DNA from 2 places in the Massilia sp. IC2-476 genome. Region 2 is predicted to be linked to the other one. Evidence: predicted binding sites of a transcription regulator. Region 2 holds the regulator's gene; the other holds the start of a gene.
What was found. Region 2 encodes FNR, which switches genes on or off when oxygen is low (the NO sensors DNR and NnrR bind a similar motif). Its sites were predicted from a motif close to TTGATNNNNATCAA; they were not measured.

Region 1 (10,642 bases), on a different contig from region 2:
GTACGAGGGCCTGATCGAGTTCATCGAGTCCAGCGTGTTCGGCCTGATCAACCAGATCACCGAGCGCGAGGAAGGTGGCGTGAACCAGGCCTATGCGATGCTGCAGATGCTGCTCTCCTTCGCCAGCAACAACCCGGGCATGACCCGGGTCCTGATCGGCGACGCGCTGGTGGGCGAGGACGAGCGCCTGCAGCTGCGCATGAACGGCTTCTACGACAAGGTCGAGATGGCGTTCAAGGGCGCCCTGCGCGTGGCCGCTACCCAGGGCCACGGCCAGGAAGCCGACGTCGCGGCGCGCGCCGGCCTCCTGGTGAGCTACGTGACCGGACGCTGGCACCGCTTCGCCAAGAGCGGTTTCAAGCAGAACCCGGCCGAAGGCACGGCCCTGCAGCTGTCGCTGCTGCTGGCGGCATAAGCTAGCGCCAGAGGCATCATGGACACCCAGGAAGTCTTCGCACTGCTGGACGACGCCGGCGCCCAGGGCGAAGCGCGCTCGCGCCTGTACAGCCGCCACGCCGGCACGCTGCACTGTGACGCTGCCCAGGACTGGCCGCAGTTGCTGGCGGCGATGCAGGAGGCCCTGGATCGCGGCCTGTACGCAGTGCCCTTGCTGACTTACGAACTGGGCGCGCACTTGCAGGGTTTGCCCGCCCATCCTCTCGACGGTCCGCTGGCCCAGGTGCTGCTGTTCGAACAGTGCGAGCACCTCGATGCGACCCAGGTCGAGGCCTGGATCGCCACCCGCGCGCCGGCTGGTGAATTGGCGGGCGTGGCGGGGATCACGCCCAACGTCGACGAAGCCGCCTTCAGCACAGCGATCGGCCGCATCCGTGACTACATCGCGGCCGGCGACACCTACCAGGTCAACTACACCTACCGCCTGCGCTTTGCCGCCTATGGCGCCTTGGTCGCGCTGTATGCGCGGCTGCGTGCGCGCCAGCGCGTGCCCTACGGCGCCCTGGTCGCCCTGCCCGACGGCAGCGCGGTGCTGTCCTTCTCGCCCGAACTCTTCATGCGCTTTGAAAGCGGCGTGCTGCTGGCGCGGCCAATGAAAGGCACGGCGCCGGCCAGCGGCGACGATGCGACCGACGCCCAGCGCTCGCAGGCACTGGCCGCGGATACCAAGAACCGCGCCGAGAACCTGATGATCGTCGACCTGCTGCGCAACGACCTGGGTCGCGTGGCGCAAACCGGCAGCGTCGAGGTGCCGGCGCTGTTCGACGTGCAGCGCTACGGCAGCGTGCTGCAGATGACATCGACCGTGCAGGCGCGCCTGCGCCTTGACGCGACCCTGGAAGACATCTTCGCCGCGCTCTACCCCTGCGGCTCGATCACGGGCGCACCCAAGCACCGCACGATGGAAATCATCCACGAACTGGAACCGACGGCGCGCGGCATCTACACGGGCGCGATCGGCTGGTTCGATCCGCCGTCCGCCGGTCAGGCCTTTGGTAATTTCTGCCTGTCGGTCCCAATCCGCACCCTGGCCCTGGGCGCGTCCGAGGGCGGCACCCGCCAGGGCGTACTCGGCGTGGGCGCCGGCATCGTCTATGACAGCATTGCCGCCTCCGAATTCGCCGAATGCCAGCTCAAGGCGCGCTTCCTCACCGGCCTGCCGAACGAACTCGAGATCTTCGAAACCCTGCGCGCCAGCCGCGACGACGGCTGCCGCCACCCCGAGCAGCACCTCGACCGCCTGGCCGCTTCCTGCCGCTTTTTCGGGCATCCGTTCGACTTCGGTAGCGCACGCGCGGCCCTGAACGAGGCCTGCCTGGCCCTGCCGCCCGGCCAGCTGCACCGCCTGCGCCTGTCGGTCGATCCGTTCGGCCAGCTGGCCGTGGGGTCAGGCCTGCTGGCGCCCTCGAGCGAGCCGGTGCTGCTGGTGCTGGCAAAGGAGAACACGCATTCGGGCGACGTCTTCCTGCGCCACAAAACGAGCGTGCGCAGCCGCTACGACGCAGCCTGGCGCGCGGCCGAAGCGCAAGGCGCCTTCGACGCGCTGTTCTTCAACGAGCGGGACGAACTGACCGAAGGTGGACGCAGCAATGTGTTCGTGCGCTTCGGCACGGCCTGGTACACGCCGCCGCTATCCTGTGGAGTGCTGCCGGGCGTGATGCGCAGCGTGCTGTTGCAGGCGCCGGCCTGGAATGCGCGCGAGCGTGTGATCACGCGCGAGATGCTGGAAGATGCGGACGACCTGGTGGTCTGCAACGCCCTGCGTGGCCCGCTGCGGGCAGTCCTGCTGGACGACCCGCAGGCTTAGCGGCTTAGAAGCGGTAGCCGACACCGACGCCAAACAGCACCGGGTCCACCTTCACCGCGCTGACCCTGGCGCCGCCGACGATCACGTCGCTGCGGATGTTCACCTTCTTCACATCGAGGTTCGCCGACCAGCGCGCATCCAGGCGGATGTCGACGCCGGCTTGCAGCGCCAGGCCCCAGCTGTCGTTCTCGAGATCGCCCGCGCCGTTCAGGAGCTTCACACGCGAGATGCGGGTGTAGTTGACGCCTGCGCCGACATAGGGACTGAAGCTCTCCCGCGGCGTGAAGTGGTACTGCGCTGTCAGGGTCGGCGGCAGGTGACGGAAGCTGCCGATGCGCGCCCCGTCGAGGGTGACGTCGTGCTTCTGCGGATAAGTCAGGATCAGTTCCGCCGCCAGATTGGGCGTGAAGAAGTAGGAGACGTCGACTTCCGGGATGGTCTTGCTGGACACGTGGATGCGGTCCACCGCGCCGGTACCGGCCAGCGGCGCGGATTCATTCGCCGGGTCGATATGAACGGCGCGGGCACGCACCATCCAGTTGGTTTCCTGCGCCAGGGCCTGGCTGCCGGCGAGCGCGAGAGCGATCGCCAGCACATGCTGCAACATCGTTTTCATTGTTTTTACCTTTCGTCATGTCATCAGTGACGAAGGTAAGGTTATTGATGCAGCGCAAAAAAATCGTTGATGTGGATCAAATAACCACAATCATAGGATGGTTATTCGATCCACGCTGCTTACATGGCCAGCGCCTGTTCGATCTTGCCGACCAGGGCCGGATCTTCCGGCGTTACCTTGCTCGGGAAATGCTCCAGGACCTTGCCGTCGCGGCCGATCAGGTACTTGGTGAAGTTCCACTTCGGCGCCTGGCCGGTGGCCTTGGTCAGGCTGGCGTGCAGCGGATTGGCCTCAGGACCTGTGACGGCGGTCTTGGCGAACATCGGGAATTTCACCCCGTAGGTGTTGAAGCAGAAGTCGGCGATCTCCTTCGCGCTGCCCGGCTCCTGCTTGCCGAAGTCGTTCGAGGGGAAGCCGAGCACCACCAGGCCGCGGCCGTTGTATTTGGCGTAGAGCTTTTCCAAGCCTTCGTATTGCTTGGTGAAGCCGCAGTAGCTGGCCGTGTTCACCACCAGCACCACCTTGCCGGCGTACTGGCACAGGTCCTGCGGCGCGTCGTCCTGCAGGCGCTTGAAATTCTGGTGCAGGATGGCCGGGCAGCTGGCCTTGGCGGCAGTCGGCTTGGCGCTGGCCGCGTTGGTCGCCTGGGCGGCGGCCGGCTGGGAGAGGCTCGCGGCGACAAGGGCTGCGAGCAGGGCGGTGGTCTTGAACATGGGTGGCATCCCTGGAGTGTGATGCCACGATTGTAACGCAGCGGCAGCCACAAGAATCGCGGTCTGCGCCGGGAGCCGGGACCTTAGCCGTTCAGACTGCGGTGTTCGATCTTAATGCAGTGGTTCATGACCACATCCAGCCCGGCGGCGCGCGCCAGGTCGGCAGCGGCCTGGTTCTCGATGTCGAGCTGCATCCACAGGCAGCCGGCGCGTACGGCGATGGCGTCGCGCGCGATCGGCGGAATGTCTTCGGACTTACGGAAGCAGTCGACGATGTCGATCGGCTGGCCGCTGGCAGCGAGGGCGTCGGCCGCCTCCTGCAGCGTGGCGTAGGCTTTTTCGCCCAGCACGGTCTGGCCGGCGAGGCTCGGGTTCACCGGCACCACGCGGTAGCCGGCTCCCTGCAGGTATTCGGCCACGCCGTAGCTGGCGCGCTCGGGCTTGTTGGACAGGCCGACGATGGCGATGGTCTTGCTGTCGCTGAGGATCTGGGCAATGCTTCTCATGATGGGTACAGTAGATTCAGGGTGCGATCCCTAGCTTATCAGATTTGCATCATCTGGCGCGCCTGCACTGGCGCAGGCCGCGCAAACGTGGAAAGATGCGGTCTCGTCCCTGATCCCTTACGTCATGCGCCCCACCGCCCTCTCCTGCATCGCCGCCCTTGTCCTGTCCCTGTCAGCCCACGCAGCCGAACCGCTGGCCGCGGTCGAACGTGGCATCGTTCCCGTGGCGACCTGGGGCGGCACCCCGGCCGACGCCGGCAAGGCCAAACGCCACGCCATCAGCCAGATCACCCTGCACCACCAGGGCGAGCCCTTCAAGCCGGGTACCGACCCGCAGGCCTACCTGCGCCGCCTGCAGTCCTGGTCGCGTACCACCAAGGGCTGGCTCGACATCCCCTACCACTACGTGATCGACCTCGACGGCCGCATCTACGGGGCGCGCAGAATCGAGTTCGCGGGCGACACCAACACCGAATACGACCCCACCGGCCACGCCCTGATCGAAGTGGTGGGCAATTTCGAAGAGGTGGAACCGAACCAGCAGCAGCTCGACGCGGTGGTCGACCTGATGGCGCTGCTGGCCCGGAAGTACCAGGTCTCGCTGGACGACATCAAGAGCCACCGCGACCACTCCGACAAGACCGTGTGCCCGGGCGCGAACCTGTACCGCTACGTGAAGGAGGATTACTTCCGCCACAAGGTGGCGCTGCGCCTGGCCGGCGAGCAGGCCAATACGCGTTAACGTTCACAGCTTGCGGCCCGGCGTGTCGCGGCCGCCCTGTTTCAGCACCAGGGTCTGCCCTTCGAAGCTGATCTCGGCGTCGACGCGGTCCGAGAAGAACGTGGTTTCGCTCATCGGGAAGATCTCGAGCTTGCCCTGGCCGGTGGCCTGGGTAAAGTAGCGGTCGCCCTCGCGCGTCAGTTCCAGCACGAAGCCGGGCCTCAGCTCGTAGCGGCCGATACGGCTATCGAAGGACGCGTTGGCGATCTTGATTGCGCGGCGCGCGGGCGGTGCGTCGCCAATACGCGGGTTCACGACCGGCGTGCCATCCTGGTGATGCGTCACCGCCACCACCTTGCCATCCGCGCCGCGCTGGAACTCGAACCACTCGAGCGTACCGGGCAGGAAGAACTCCGTGCTGGATGCAGCCTTGACCGCCACCTGCGGCATGCCGGTGCGCTGCATGCTCAAGCCCTCGCCGGTGCGGCGGAACACGCGCTGCACGCCCTTCTCGACCTCGTAGGTACCGGCGACGGCGTCAAACGCGGCCTCGTCCAGCTTCGCTTCCCTGAACTCGCGGTAGGGCTTGCCGATAGCCACGCCCGCCGCCTTGCGGGCCACTAATCCCGGACTGGCCGGGCCGGCGTCGCTGTTGGTCAGCACCGCAACGTAGACGCCCTTGCCAGGCACGCGCAGCGCGTAGGTGGAGAAGCCGTTGATGCCGCCGCTGTGGCCGATGGCGGTCTCACCCTGTACCTGGCTGATTCCCCAGCCATAGCCGTAAGTGGTCGGCTTGCCGTCGCTGAGCCGGTAGGGCGTGAAGGCGCGCTGCCAGCTGGCCGGCTTGAGCAGCTTCCCGGCGCTGACCGCGGCATCCCAGCGCGCCAGGTCGTCCACGGTCGATACCAGGGCGCCGGCCGCATATGGCTGGGTCATGCTGAGCGGTTTGGCGGGACCGAAGCCGCTGGCGCTGCGGGTATGACCGGCCGCTACTGGGGCCTTGCCAGGCTTGATGCCCTCGTAATAGGTGTCCAGCATGCCGAGCGGCTTGAAGATGCGCTGCGCGAGGAAGGACGCATAGCTCTGGCCCGAGACCTTTTCGATGATGGCGCCCAGCAGGAAGTAACCCGAGTTGTTGTAGCGGTACTGGCTGCTCGGCTCGAAGTCGAGCGGATCGTTCTTGAAGGAGTCGATCATCTGCGCCACCGTCAGGTCCTGCGTCATGCCGGTGGTGTAACCGGGCTTGCTGGTAAAGCTGGCGATGCCCGAGGTGTGGGTCAGCAGGTGCTCGATCGTGATCGTCTTGCCCCTGGTCGGATAGTCCGGCAGGTGCTTCGTGATGTCGTCGTCGAGCGACAGCTTGCCCTCCTCCCCCAGCATCAGGATCGCGGTCGAGGTGAACTGCTTGGTGAGGGAACCGAGGCGCAGCGCCATGTCTGGCGTCATCCTGATGGCCCGGGACGTGTCGGCCATGCCGTAGGCGCGGCGCAGGACGGTCTTGCCATCCTTGACCACGATGACGGTGGCGCCCGGGGCGTCGGCCTTGAAATAGGGTGCAATGGCTGCATCGATGCGGCCGGCCAGGTCCTGCTCGCCGAGCGCGGACTTCGCCGCGTCCTGAGCGAATGCGGCATACGGGTGGCACAGCAACAGCGCGGCGGCGCAGATGGCGGAGCGAAGCAGCATGGCGGAGATCCCTTTGTCATTATGGGTATCGTCCATACTATCCGCCCCGCCTCCCATGGCAACTATCACCTTGGAGGGGGCGTCGGCTCCTTACAGCTTGCGCCCGGTGAAGCTGCGGCTGCCCTGTTTGAACATCAGGCCTTGGGCTTCGAAGCCGATCTCCGCGTCGACGTCGCGTGCGAAGAAGCGGGTCTCGCTCAAGGGGAAGATCTCGACGCGGCGCTGGCCGCTCGGCTGCACGAAATAGCGGCTGCCCTCGCGCTGGACCTCGAACACCATGCCCGGCTGGATCTCGTAGCGGCCCACGTGCGCGTCGAAAGCGGCGTCCGCGATCTTCGCCACGATGCGTGGCGGCGGCGCTTCGCCGGAGCGCTTGTGGACCAGCGTCCTGCCGTCCTGGTAGTAGGTCATGCCGGTCGCCTTGCCGCTGCCGTCGCGCTGGAAGACGATCCAGTCGGCGGTATCGGGGATGAAGAATTCGTTGGGCGACATCGCCTTCAGCACCAGCGGCCCACGGCCCGCGCGCTGCAGCGCCAGGAACTCGCCGTCGCGCCGCAGTACGCGCTGGGTGTCCTTGTCCTGCGTGTAGACGCCCGCCACGGCATCCAGGCTGGCCGCATCCAGCGCCACCTCCTTGAACTCCGGGAGCGGCTTGCCGATGGCGACGGCGGCCGCGCGGCGCGCCACCACATCGGGGACCACGGTGCCGCTGTCGCCGTTGGTCAGCACCGCCACGTAGACGCCTTTGGCAGGCAGGCGCAGGCCATAGGAACGGAAGCCCCGGGTCGAGCCGCTGTGGCCGATGGTCGGTTCGCCCTGGATCAGGGTCAGCTCCCAGCCATAGCCGTAGTTGCTGTCCTTGCCGTCACTGAGGCGGTAAGACGTAAAGGCGCGCTGCCAGGTGGCGGGCTTCAGAAGCTTGTTGGCCGCGATGGCCGCATCCCATGTCGCCAGGTCGTCCACGGTCGACACCAGTTCGCCGGCCGCGTACGACTGGTTCTCGCCGAGCGTACGGGCCGGACCGAAACCCTTCTCGCCCAGGCTGTGGCCGGCCGCGGTCGGCCAGGCGCGGCGCTCGTAGCCCTCGTAGGCGGTGTGGCTCATCCCGAGCGGGACGAAGATGCGCTGCTCCACGAACTTGTGGTACGGCTGGCCCGAGACCTTTTCGATGATGGCACCGAGCAGGTAGTAGCCCGAGTTGTTGTAGCGGTACTGGGTACCTGGCTCGAACTGCATCGGCTCGTTCTTGAACGAGTCGATCTGTGCGGCCACCGTGGTGTCCTGCGGCGCGCGCTGTGGATAACCCGGCTTGCCGGTATAGCTGACGATGCCCGAGGTGTGGGTCAGCAGGTGCTCGATGGTGATCTTCCTGCCCTGGGTCGGATAGTCCGGCAGGAACTTGGTGATCTCGTCCTGAAGCGACAGCTTGCCCTCGTCCGCCAGCAGCAGGATGGCGGTGGCGGTGAACTGCTTGGTCATCGAACCGATGCGCAGCGCCATCTCCGGCGTCATTTTGATGTTCTTCGACGTGTCGGCCATGCCGTAGGCCTTGCGCAAAACGGTCTTGCCGTCCTTGACCACGATGACGGTGGCGCCCGGGGCATCGGGCTGGAAGTAGGGAGCGATGGTGGCGTCAAGGCGGGTCGCCAGGTCCTGGGCGCTGCGGGTGGCAGATGCTTTTTCCTGGGCGAAGGCAGCGTGTGGCTGGCACAGGAGCAGCGCGGCGCTGCAGATGGCGGTGCGGATGAACATGGTCGGCATTCCTTTCTTGTTATGGAGTGCCGAGACTGTACGTACGTGATCGATCCCGCCGCAATTGGTTGCCGATCAGTGGTCGTTCGGATAGGTCGAGTGGTTGCTATCCGGGGGCGAACGGGACGGTCCCCGCCATCTTCAGGACAGCTTGGCGTAGGTCAGGAACAGCCAGGTCACCGTCATCACGGCGATACCGGTGAGGGTCACGCAGGATCCAGTGAAGAAGACCGCCGACAGTGCGGTAGCGGACAGCACGCGCTCGAACAGGAAGCCGAGCGCGAAGTCGAAACCAGCCAGCACCGACCAGCGCCGCATGTAGACCGGCAGGTAGCGGCTCATGCGGCGGTTATGCTCGCGTGCGGCGTGGCGCTCGTAGAGATTGCGCGCCGCGCTGACGTCGCGGAACAGCCAGTCGAAGAAGAGGAAACGGTACAGGGTCTGGCCGAACGGCGCTTCCGCCGGCAGGGCTTGCTGCTGTCGAGGTTCTGGAGGAATTGCCATGGTCCGGCCCGAGGATTCTCATACTGGAGAATCGATACTAAGCCGGAAAAGCGCACGCACCCGTGCGCTGACTAACTGTCCGATACATTTGTTGCCTACGGATTTAAGAGTGCATGTACTGCTTAACTTGGCAAGTCAGCCATAGTGCAGTTTACGTTCGCTTGGTGCCAGTGAACAGATGGAAGGAGGTATTCAGCTGAGCAAACTCGACAGTAACGCAGACCAATTACTTCCAGAATCATCTAATGGAATCGAAGGTCTATCTAGCACAGCTGATGTCGACCTAGGTGGACCTGGCGCCATGCCTTCAATTTTGCATATAGACCAGTTTTGTAGCACAACATGCGCACGGGAGAGCTCTACCCGTTGACAACCACATGGCACACTGGCAGACTGAACAGGTGAGTCACGGGTAGGTCAGTACCCGTGACTCGCAGCAACAACTCTTCGCAACCAACTTTTGAGGTGTCACATGCACAAATTTTACTCTATTTCCCTTGGATCTCGGGACGTACCCGTTCGTAAGGTGTCGACATGACAATGACACTGCTTGCCAACATATTTAATACCGTGGTTAAGACGGTAGATGCTCATCAAACTGGGGCGTTTCTGCTTCTGTTGATCCTTCTGGCGTTGTGTCACCTGAAGAGCCTTCGCCGCCGTAAATAATCTGTACGCTGTCCCTGCTGCCGGTGGGGACGGCTTTTCCCATTTTGTCGCTAGGCAACCATGAATAACATTGTGCCGCTATGTCAAGTCGCTTCCGTTCGAACGATCATGGCTTTCCGGGATCAATCCCCGGTCAGCAACCAAGCCGGAACGGCACTAGCAATAGGTATACGTGATATTGTTGGACCGTGGCCGCTAGACTTCGAGCGACTCACTCGCGTTGATGTGGCACCTGAGCTAATTGACAGCGCACTAAAATATGGCGAAATTTTATTGCCAGCACGGGGTGACAACTATCCGGCCCGATACTTTTCGTTTCAGGAGGCACCGGTTTTTACTGTCGGCCAAATCAACGTCATTACTCCAAATTCCAGAATTGTCGGAGGATATTTGGCATGGTACATGAATTTGCCGGAGTTTCAGTCAATAATTGCTAGATCCTTAACAGGTACAAGTATCAAATCGTTGAGTAAATCCCGCTTGATTGAGATGCCCATCAAATTACCGCCCCTGTCTTCGCAGCATGCGATTGCTGAAATTATTTATCTAGACGCAGAGCGTCTTAGCTTACGTGAAAAATTGGAAGCAATTGAAAGAATAAAAATAGAAACAACGTGCCGAAAAATAATGCAAGGGGAGGGTTAATGGTGGACCTTGTTGAAAGCAGCAAGCAATCCATTCGTAGCGCCGGTGAGGCGCTGCGTTCTGCTCTTGGATCAAATGAGGGATGGGAATATATCCTTCCTATTATTTTTTTGAAGGCGCTGGCAGAGGTGTCACAAAAATCAGAGGAAAGATTAGCGTTTCACAATCTTTTATCTGACGCACACGGTCCCGATCTTGGAAAAAAAATAAATACTACTCTTTACACAATTGGAAAAAAGTATAGTAAAAGCTTAGAGAACGTATTTGATGGATTCGACTACAGAAGTAGCCGCCTTGGTTCGGAAGATTCTAGGGATTATTTGCTGAAGAATCTTCTGAATCATTTATCAAATTTTGAATTTGGTTTGAATAGCAGACCAAGTCATAACCGTTTCGTCTGCGCTTACGCATTTTCTAGCGCAATACAAGAGCTGGGCCGCCGAAAGCTAGGAGCTGAGTTTATAACACCGCCTGATCTAGGTGCGTTAATTGCAAATTTAGTAGATCCAAAAGCTGACGAATCTCTCTATGACCCTACATTGGGTGTAGGAGCACTTCTGCTCGAAT
Region 2 (10,642 bases):
CATCGTCCTGCCTGCCGAATTCGACGTTGCGGGATCGGGGGCCGGTGATCCCGCCCTGTTGTTCGAACCGGACCCGCACCGCGTCCGGACCCACCTCGGCCCACAGCAGCCGCGCCCCGAAGCTGCCCGGTGCACGTGTACACCATCCGCTGAAAGGTCCGTCCACATCGGCCATCTCGCCATAGCGGCGTTCGAGCAGATCGCGCACTTGTTCCGGCAGCCCGGCCATGGTGGTCGGGTAGGCAGGGTCTGCTGCGCGGGCATCGACGCCCGCCAGCAGGAGGACAAACAGGGCAATCGGTATCCGGGGCGTGCGCATGGGGTATCTCCTGCTGGGTCTGTCGCAGTCTAGCATTGTCACCGCGAGCAGTGTGTACGTACAGCTGACGCATTGTTGACTTGACCTTTTCCATGTTAGATTCCTCGACGGCAAACACGGCGCCCGGCGCCGTCCAATCCCACCTACAACGACAAGGAACGAGACCACGATGCCATCCCTCCGCCAGCGCAGCCTGCGCGCCGCCATCGGCGCACTGTTCATCCCCGCCGCTATCGCCGTCGCCAGCCTGCCCACCGCGGCGCTGGCCGCACCGGCAGCGAAAGCCGCCGCCGTCAAGCCGAACAAGGCCTTCGACACCTGGGCCGAGAAGTTTGCCGAGGACTGGGTGCGCATGAACCCGCAGCTGGCGACCTCGACCCAGTACTTCAGCGGCGCCGAGCAGGCGCGCCTCGACCGCGAACTCACCCCGTTGACCAAGGCGCAGCGCGCGAAGATGCGGGCACTGGCCCAGACCGGCCTGACTCGCCTGGACAAATGGATGGCCGGCCCGCTGGACGAGAACCAGCGCACCTCCGCCTCCGTCATGCGCTGGTCGCTGCAGAATGTGATCGCCAACGAGCCCTTCGAGGACCACTCCTTCATCTTCTCGCAGTTCAGCGGCGTGCAGGTGGGCCTGGTCAACTTCATGACCACCACCCACCCGCTGCGCAACCCGCAGGACGTCGACAGCTACCTGGCGCGCCTGGAGCAGATCGGCACCCGCATGGACGAAGCGCTGGCGCGCGGCCGCGAGGCAGCAGCCAAGTCGCTGATCCCGCCGCGCTTCATCCTCGATCGCGCCAAGTTCCAGGTCGACAGCTTCCTCAAGCCGGCGGCGGGCGAGAACGTCCTGGTGACCTCGCTGGCCCAGCGCACCGAGAAGATGGAAGGCTTGACTCCTGACGCGCGCAACGCCGCGCTGGCGCGCGCCGCCCGCATCGTCGAAGAGCGCATCCGTCCCTCGTACAAGCGGGTGCAGGACTTCATGGCGGAACTCCACCCGCGCACCGGCGACGTGGCCGGGATCTCGCGCCTGCCGAACGGCGCCGCCGCCTACGCGCGCGCGGTCGAGAACTTCACCAGCACCAAGCTCACCCCGAACGAGATCCACGAGATCGGCCTGCGCGAAGTGGCGCGCATCGAGGGCGAGATGGACAAGCACCTGCGCTCGCTCGGCCTCGTCGAAGGGAACATCGAAGAACGCATGAAGCAGCTCGACGCGCGCTTCCAGCCGAAGGGCGAGGGCGATCCACGCCCCGCCATCCTGGCCAGCTACGCCGAGATGGTGAAGGACGCCGAGCGCAGGAGCGCTTCGCTGTTCAACCTCAAGCCGCGCGCCCCGGTCGAGGTGCGCCGCGAGCCGCCGCTGACCGAACCGTCGGCCGCCGCCCACTACTCGCTGCCGGCGCCGGACGGCACCCGTCCCGGCATCTTCTGGGTGCCGATGCGCGGCCCGACCTTCGACATGATCCGCATGCGCAGCCTGTCCTACCACGAGGCGGTGCCCGGCCACCACTTCCAGCTGGCGATCCAGCAGGAACTGACCGGCATCCCGAAATACCGCAGCCAGCGTATCTTCAGCGGCGGTAGCGCCCACGCCGAAGGCTGGGCGCTGTACACCGAGCGCCTGGCGGTGGAGCAGGGCTGGTACGAAGGCGACGTCCCCGGCCTGCTGGGCGCCCTCGGCTCGGAACTGTTCCGCGCGCGCCGCCTGGTGGTCGACACCGGCCTGCACACCAAGGGCTGGACCCGCCAGCAGGCGATCGACTACGGCATCGGCGCCCAGGAAGTCGAGCGCTACGTCGCCTGGCCGGGCCAGGCAAACGCCTACATGATCGGCATGCTGCGCATCATCGACCTGCGCGAAAAGGCGAAGAAGGAACTGGGCGGCAAGTTCTCGCTGCCGGCCTTCCACGACCTGGTGCTGGGCGCGGGCTCGGTGCCGCTGGACGTGCTGGGCGAGCTGGTGGACGGCTGGATCGCGAAGCAGAAGAAGGCCTGATCGGCCGGATGAAGCTCAAGGCACTGCTGACGATGGCGTCCGTTGCGATCCTGGCGCAGTCGGCCGCCGCCGCGCCCCTGTCGCCACCGCAGACCGCCGCCTTGAGCCGCCAGCTGCAGGCCATCGTCGACGACCCGGCCATGCCGCTGCCCGGCCTGTCGGTGGTCGCGATCCGCGCGGGCGAGATCGTCTATAGCCGCCAGTTCGGGCTCAAGCGCCTGGCCACGGCCACGGCGCCGGCGCGGCCGATGGATGCGGACACCATGTTCCGTATCGCCTCGATCTCGAAATTCGTGGCGACCCTCGGCGCCATGAAGCTGGTGGAGCAGGGCGTCCTGACGCTGGACGCCGATGTCAGCGACTATCTCGGCTACAAGCTGCGCAATCCGCACTTCCCGGACCAGCCGATCACCCTGCGCATGCTGCTCACCCACACCTCGTCCCTGCGCGACGAAGGCGGCTTCAGGTGGGCGCCCGACGTCCATCTCAAGGATGTGCTGCAGCCGGGCGGACCCTTGCACGGCAGCGGCGCGATGTGGTCGAAGGACCACGCGCCGGGGCGCTGGTTCGAATACGTCAACTTCAACTACGGTCTGGTCGCCACCGTCATGGAGGCGGCCGCCCGCGAACGTTTCGACCGCCTGATGCGGCGCCTGGTGTGCGATCCGATGGGCCTGAAGGCAGGCTTTTATCTCGCCGACTTCGCGCCCGCCCGCATCGACGACGTCGCGACCCTTTACCGCAAGCGCGAGAAGGACGGCGCCGAGCGCTGGGACCCGCAAGGGCCGTGGATCGCCCAGTCGGACGACTTCCACATCCAGCCCCCGGTGGCGCCTGCCGGCATGGAGCGCTACATGGTGGGGACCAACGGCACCCTGTTCGGCCCCCAGGGCAGCCTGCGCATTTCCACAGGCGAGCTGGCGCAGATCATGCTGATGCTGATGAACGAGGGACGCCACGGCAGCACGCAGATCCTCAGGCCGGAAACGGTCAGGACCATGCTGGCGCGCCAGTGGACGATCCAGGAAGGCGTCAACGGCAGCGCGAGCGGCGACGGCGGTACTTTCCACGGGCTGTACGGGGCCTGGGGGCTGGGTACCCAGCATTTCGTGGACGCCAGCGGCGTCAAGGACGGCCGGGCGCGCGGCGACCGCCTGGTCGAGGGCGGCGGCTTCACGGGCGTCGGCCATCTCGGCTGGGCCTGGGGGCTGAATGCGCTGTTCGTGTTCGACCCGCGCACGAAGAACGGCATGATCTATGCCGCCAGCGGCGTCGGCGCCGATCCGGACACGCAGCCGGGACGCTTCTCGTCCGAGTCGCGCTTCCAGGAACGCATCACCGACGCGCTGTACCGCGGCGCGATCGCCCCCGGCGCCGGGAAGTAGCCAGCCAACAAGCGTTGCCGGCACCCGGCTTTGGCTCTACACTGCTCGGTCACTGTCAGTATTTCATGAAGGTCTTTCACAGGAGAGCAGCATGGAAACACAGGAAATCTACCGTGGGCGACTCATCGACCACATCCAGCTGGTGGTGCGCGACCTCTCCGCATCGCGCAGGTTCTACACGGCCGTGTTCGAGGTGCTGGGCATTCCGCTCGGCGGCTCGGGTGACGATTACTTCTGGGCCGACGAGCTGTTCATCTCCAGCCGCGATAGCGAAGCGGCGCAAGGCGTGCTGACCGGACGCCACCACCTGGCCTTCCAGGCGCGTGACCGCAAGATGGTGAACGCCTTTTACTTTGCAGCGCTGGCCGCTGGCGGCCGGGACAACGGCCGTCCCGGCGAGCGCGCCTACCACCCGGGCTATTACGGCGCCTTCGTGCTCGACCCGGACGGCAACAACATCGAGGCGGTCTACCACGGCGAGGCGAAGGCCAGCGCACCCTACGTGCGCATCAGCTTCTAACAGGGGCGGCGCAGTGCGCGGCCGAAAGCCGCTATACTGCGCCGACCATGCGCATCCAGCTTTTCTCCGACCTGCACCTCGAACGCTACCCGCACTTCGTCCCGGACATCCGCGAGGATACCGATGTGATCATCCTGGCGGGCGACATCGGCTCCTACCAGCAGGGCTCGCGCCTGCTCGATCAGGACTTCGGTCTCCGACGCTTCTCGCCGCTGCGTCCCGGCGCCACGCGCGCCCGGGTGCTCTACATTCCCGGCAACCACGAATTCGACGGCCTCGAATACGAGCAGGCTTATGCCCGCCTGCAGGCTACCTGCGCGGACCTGGGCATCGAGTGGCTGGACCGCGAGACGCTGGTGATCGGGGACGTGCGCTTCATCGGCACCACCCTGTGGAGCGACTTCGATGCGCTGGCGGTGCAAGAAACGGACATCACCAAACAGCTGCAGCGGCGCGAGAAGGCCTTCCGCGCGGCCAACTACTACCTGGCGAAGAACACCACGCTGAAGAACGGCGAAAAGGTGCTGGCCGAGGGCATCCGCACGATGTCGCTCGATTGCCAGGACTGGCTGCGTGGCGCCCTGGCCGCTCCTTTCGCGGGCAAAACGGTGGTGGTGACCCATTTCGCACCGAGCCTGCAAAGCGCCGATCCGCGCTATGGCCTGACCCCTGGCACGGCGGGCTTCTGCAATGCGATGGATGCGCTGTTCCCCCGCGCCGACATCTGGATCCACGGCCACTTGCACTGCGCGAACGACTACGTGATGACGGGTAGCGAGGATGGCCGGCCCTGGTCTTGCCGCGTGGTGGCCAACCCGCTCGGCTACCTCAGCAAGGGCGAGCAGGAAGCCTTCCGGCCGGAGCTGGTGATCGAGCTCTAGGCAGGGAGCGCAGCGCGGTACCGGCAAGGCCGCGGGGTGCTACCTCGGCAATACGGCTCGCGGGAAGCGGAAGGCTGCGGCAGGATGCGCAGGTCCCGACTTTCATCGCCTCGCCATGACCCTGCTTTCGCGCCGCCTGTTTGCCATCCTGGCCCTGTGCCTGCTGCCCGCCTTCGCCCAGCCCGCACCGGACGTGCCGGCGCCCTTCGAGCGCCTGGTGCCCCCAGGCTTCGCCGATGGCCTGCTTCTCGTCGAGTTGAAGGCGCGCGACCGGGATGCGCCGCCGTGGCGCATGGTCGAATGGAGGCCAGGCGATGCAGCCACCCCGGCGCGGCGCGAGAAGGTCTCGGTGCGCGAAGCGATCAAGGCCATGTATCTTTATCCGGGCAGCGACTACTTCGCCAACGTCAAGATCGAGACCAGCATGCCAGGCATGTACGAGCAGGACAGGGCGCTCGTGATCGAGGCCCTGGAGCACAATGTGCGTCGCGACCGCGCACTCGTGGGCGCTTATCTCGCTGCCAATCCGGAGGCGGGCGCCAAGGTCTCTGCGCGCACGCCGCCGGGAAAGGACACCATCGCGTTCGAGCGCGAGACGGTGAACGGCATCGAGGTGGTCGGCTACACCGACAACGTGCTCGGGCTGAGGGGCGGCACCATCAGCCAGATCCACTTCTTCGTCCCCGCCCGCGAGACCATCGTCACCGCCTACCTGCTGAATCAGAAACGCACGAAGTTCAGGGACATCGACGAGTTCCTGCGCCTGCGCGCCGCCTTCATCCAGGGATATACCGCTTACCTGGCGCGCTAGTTGCGATGGGCGGCGGCGCAGGACGCCACGCCGGCCAGCAGGAGCAGCAGCGCGGCGGCTTCCATTCCGTTCGGCCAGCGCCCCTCCCACAGGAATCCGTACAGCGAAGCGAACACGGTTTCGAACACGATCATCTGTCCCATCAGCGCCATCGGCAGCGCGCGGCTGGCGTAATTCCACAGGGCGTTGCCGACCACCGAGCAGAAGATGCCGACGGCGCTCACGACGCCGAGGAAGTGCAGCCACTCGGCCCCGCTGTGCGCGGCCGCGCCGGGCTGGAAGGCCGGCACCGCCAGCAGCAGCGCCTGGGCGCCCGTCATCACTCCCATCAGCAGGCTCCACTCCTGGCTGGAGACGCCTTGCAGGCGCGCCAGCCAGCGCCGGTTCACCACGGCGTAGATCGTCCACGACACCAGCGCGCCGAGCGCGCACAGCAGGCCCAGGCCCGAGCCGCCCGCCGCCCGCAGCGCATCCCAGCTGATACAGGCCAGCCCGGCGCCGCCCAGCAGCAGCGAGGGCGCCAGGCGCCGCAGCGGCACGGCGCCATGCTCGCGCAAGCCGGCCAGGGTGACGGCGAGCGGCAGCAGGCCGATCACGATCGAGGTCATGGCCACGCCGCCCGACTGCACGGCCTGGGCCACGAACAGGTAGTACACGATGTTGCCGAGCAGGCTGAGCCCCGCCAGGCCGCGCCAGTCGGCCCAGCTCAGGCTGCGCACCAGGCGTGGCCAGGAACGCGCGATCAGCACGGCCGCCACGATGCCGTAGGCGAGATAGCGTCCGGCCGACAGCTGCAGCGGCGAAAAGCCGGGCGTGAGTTCGGGCGCGAGGAAGACCAGTCCCCAGAAGGCGCCGGCGGTGATGCCGGCGCCGATGCCGAGCTGGGCCTGGCTGGATGTGGTGTGAATCTGCGACAGCATGGCAATCTCCTTTGATGGGAGATTGTCGGCGCCGCGCCGGGTGAAAGCTTGACCGGGTCTACTGCGTTTTTGACCCGGTCTCGCGCCGTGCGCGGCGGTAGGCGGCGGGCGTGGTGTCCATGGCGCGGCGCATGGCGCGGGTGAGGGCGCTTTGCTCGGAAAAGCCGGCCGCCAGCGCGATCTCGGCTACCGGGCGCTCCGTGCCGGCCAGCCAGTCGCAGGCGCGCTGCAGGCGGCAGCGCAGCAGCCAGTCATGCGGTGTGCTGTCGTGCTCTTCGCGGAACAGGGCGTGCAGGCGGCTGACGCTGACGCCGGCCGTGCGCGCCATGCTGTCGGTGCTCCAGGGCAGGCCGGGCTCGGCCTCGATGCGCGCCAGGAGGGCGGCCAGGCGCGAGGCCGGCTGGCCGGCGCCGAGGGTCAGGGTGTCGAGCAGCAGCGGCGTCCAGCCCTGCAGCACCGACGGGGCAGGCGTCCCGCCGGCGGCCAGGATGCCCATGAACTCGACCAGCTTGCGCGCCGCCGGGCCGATGGCAGTAAAGGGGCGTTCAAGCAGTTGCTGCCAGGGCCCCTGTTCGAAGCCGGGCATGCCGACGTCGAGGATCAGCGAGCGGTTGGCAACGGACGAGTATTGCGAATGCCAGGCGCCGGGCGCCACGAATGCGGCGTGCAGGGGATCGAGCCGTCCAAAGCGCCCCTCGATCTCCAGCGCCACTTCGCCGCTGACCGGCAGCACCACCTGGGCAAAGCTGTGGCGGTCCGCTTCGCGGCTCTCGCCATAGCTGCGCACATGCAGGTCGAGCAGGGGCGCGCTTGCCATGGGGCCCGCCTCAGCCCATCGGGCTGCAAACGTCGGTTCCGGCCGCCAGCGCCTTGAGCTTGGCCGGGTCGAGCAGGGTGACTTCGCGCTTGTCGACCTGCAGCCAGCCCTGTTTCTTGAAGCGCGACAGCAGGCGGCTGACGCTTTCGATGGTGAGACCGAGGTAGTTGCCGATGTCTTCGCGCGACATGCGCAGCTGGAAGCTGTTGGGCGAGTAGCCACGGGCCGCGTAGCGCGCCGACAGGTTCACCAGGAACACGGCGAAGCGCTGCTCGGCGCGCATATTGCCGAGCAAAAGCATGACGTTCTGCTCGCGCGTGATTTCCTGGCTCATGATGCGGTGGAAGTGGCGCAGCAGGGCCGGCACCTGGCCGAACAGTTCTTCCAGGCGCGAGAACGGGATCTCGCACACCTCGCTATCCTCGAGCGCCACGGCGTCGCAGTGATGGGTGCCGCTGATCGCGTCCATGCCCAGCAGTTCGCCGGCCATCTGGAAGCCGGTGATCTGGGCTTCGCCCGCGGCGTTCACCTGGTAGGTCTTGAAGTGGCCGAAGCGCACCGCGTACAGGTTGCGGAAAGGTTCGCCCATCGCATACAGGCGCTCGTCGCGCACCAGGCGCCGGCGCCGGCCGATGATCTGGTCGAGGCGGTTGATGTCGGCGTCCTCGAGCCCCATGGGCAGGCACAACTGGTGCATGCTGCAGGCGCTGCAGCTGGCCTTGATGACCTGCAGGTTGATGGGCGACTCGCCCGGCATCGACATCGGTTGGTTCATGGCGCAAAACGGAATGCTGATGGGTCCATTATAGACCGCTGTCCAGCTCAGGGCATTCCATTTTCCAAAAGCAATACTGCCGGGGCATGGCCCCGGCAGTCGTACTACGGAAGCATTATAGGTGATGGCGCTGTTCCGTCTTTATCCGGTAATACTCCTTGCGGCCTTGGCGCAGCACGGTGTCCGCGATCTGCGCGGCTTCGCCGGCTGCCTGGTTGACCGAGGCAAAGGCGTTCGGGTCGCGCTGGAGCGCATCGACGGTCCGGCGTGCTTCCTCGGTGCCGGCCAGCGCCAGGCCGAAGGTCGCGGACACGGCCAGCTCGGACGCCAGCGTCTCGAGGCTCGGCGCCACCACGTCCTGGCCGGCCTTGGCCGCCAGGGCCTTCTCCGCGCCCGCCTGCGGCGCGGCCAGCGAGCGCGCCAGTGCGATGTCGCTCGCGACCCTGGCCAGGAAGTCCACCGCCAGCTTGCTGCCCGAGCGGTTGGCCAGGTCGCCCAGGCGCAGGAGGGCGGCGTTCTTGGCGTTGAACACGGCGCGCCCGGCGCGCGTGCTGTGCACGAAGTCGATCAGCGGCTGGGCGGCGATCTCGCTGCCGATGTAGCCGAGGGTGGCCACGATCTGCGGCAGGAATTCTTCGTGCTTCTCCGGCTCGCCCACCAGCCAGTCGAGCAGCTTGCCCGCATCGGCTTCGCCGTACTGCGAGGCCAGTTCGTAGGGCACGCCCTCGATCCAGTGCTGCGATACGAAGTCGCGCACATCGAGCGGCGCCTTCATGTCGCCCAGGTCGCAGTTACAGCCGCTCGCCGCGAGCACCTTGCCGGTGACGGCGGCGGGGCCGGCCAGGTAGGCCGAGGACTCGGCGGCATTGACCACATTGTGGTCCACCCCGACCGACGGGTACATCACCGCGCGCGGGTCGTCGGTGCGGTGCGGCAGGCCGCAGTTGTGGCCGTACTCGTGCACCCAGATCAGGCCTTCCTGGTCGGCGGTGAAGCGCACCGCGGCCACGTTCACCGTGGTGCTGCCGACCGGCGCGCAGCCAATGATGTTGTCGCCGGGGCCGCCGCACCAGCGGATCGCCTGCACGATCTTGACGCCGGAACCGGCGCTCAGCAGCGCGTTCAGGTCGGCCGCCGTCTGGATGGTGCCCGGGACCGTGGCCGGCAGCAGCCGCACCGCGCCGTTGCGGACGAACTGGACCGGGGTGGCGACGTCCGGACCGGTATCGTCGCGCTGCAGGATGGTGCCCATGTCGGCCAGGATGCGGTCGGCCTCGGCGTCGCTCAAGGCGACGCTGCTGTGGCGGTGCACCGTCACCGATACCGAGCGCGGGCCGCTGGGCACCGGGTTGACGACCAGGTAATCGACGTAGAGGGCTATGTCCGAACTCCACTCGATATTGACCCAGATATCGACGCCGCCGGCGCGCGGCGCCACGTTGTGCACTGTGTAGCGGGCCGAGCCGATGAACTTGCCGGCGTCCGGGCCGCCGGCGGCGCCTTCGCCGATGGCGACGAAGACCTGGGAACGGGCGTTGACTTCCGACCAGTTCAGGCGCAGCACCCACTGGCCGCGCCGTGCGCCCCAGTTGTGGCGGTAGGTGAAGCCGTTGCCCTGCAGTGCGGGCTGCACCTTGCCCGGGTCCGCCTGGACGTCGGCCTTGGCCTCGGCGTAGGGCGCCTGGTTGGCCGAGGAGGGCGGCGCATCGGCGCTCCAGGGGCGGTCGAGGGTAAGGGCTGCGTCCCGGTCGAGACGGTCATTTGGCGACATGCTGTTCTCCTTGTGCTCAGGGGTTGACGACGAGGTCATCGACGTAGAGCGCGATGTCGCTGCTCCATGCGATGTTCACCCGGATATCGAGCTGCCGGGCCCGAATCGTCAGCCAATATAGACGAGCACAAGCGGTCGCCAGAGGCGATCTGAGCGGTCATTAATATGGATCAGTGGACTCCGGTTTTCTGACGGCGTGAAAGATTTTGGAAGTGAAACATGGCCTGCTGTACCGCCGTCACAGTCCGGCCATTTAATCGCCCTCGCCAAGCGTGCGCACCCGGCGCCCGTGCTAGATTCTGGACACGGCACTGGCATAGAGGACGCAGTACAACGACCACAGGAGAGCGCATGTTCGGTTTGTCGGCTTTGGATCTGGCGCGCGTGCAATTCGCGTTCACGATGTCTTTCCACATCCTGTTTCCGGCCATAACCATCGGC

Region 1: the regulator FNR is predicted to act here: its motif matches at 2,946-2,959, upstream of LK539_RS13630 (OmpW family protein).

The regions. Positions count from the first base shown of each region.
Region 1 is NZ_JAJFER010000004.1:360,841-371,482, reverse strand. Features, by position in the region: gene slmA (nucleoid occlusion factor SlmA) at 1-415, shown strand, start outside; gene pabB (aminodeoxychorismate synthase component I) at 434-2,263, shown strand; gene LK539_RS13630 (OmpW family protein) at 2,268-2,870, opposite strand; gene LK539_RS13625 (glutathione peroxidase) at 2,999-3,592, opposite strand; gene LK539_RS13620 (CoA-binding protein) at 3,676-4,098, opposite strand; gene LK539_RS13615 (peptidoglycan recognition family protein) at 4,223-4,840, shown strand; gene LK539_RS13610 (serine hydrolase) at 4,844-6,505, opposite strand; gene LK539_RS13605 (beta-lactamase family protein) at 6,596-8,266, opposite strand; gene LK539_RS13600 (hypothetical protein) at 8,399-8,761, opposite strand; gene LK539_RS13595 (restriction endonuclease subunit S) at 9,491-10,075, shown strand; gene LK539_RS13590 (N-6 DNA methylase) at 10,045-10,642, shown strand, end outside.
Region 2 is NZ_JAJFER010000006.1:262,068-272,709, forward strand. Features, by position in the region: gene LK539_RS17315 (hypothetical protein) at 1-319, opposite strand, end outside; gene LK539_RS17320 (DUF885 family protein) at 489-2,321, shown strand; gene LK539_RS17325 (serine hydrolase) at 2,330-3,706, shown strand; gene LK539_RS17330 (VOC family protein) at 3,798-4,226, shown strand; gene LK539_RS17335 (metallophosphoesterase) at 4,274-5,107, shown strand; gene LK539_RS17340 (hypothetical protein) at 5,223-5,918, shown strand; gene LK539_RS17345 (DMT family transporter) at 5,915-6,838, opposite strand; gene LK539_RS17350 (AraC family transcriptional regulator) at 6,897-7,655, opposite strand; gene fnr (fumarate/nitrate reduction transcriptional regulator Fnr) at 7,666-8,430, opposite strand; gene LK539_RS17360 (hypothetical protein) at 8,546-10,201, opposite strand; gene LK539_RS17365 (cytochrome ubiquinol oxidase subunit I) at 10,553-10,642, shown strand, end outside.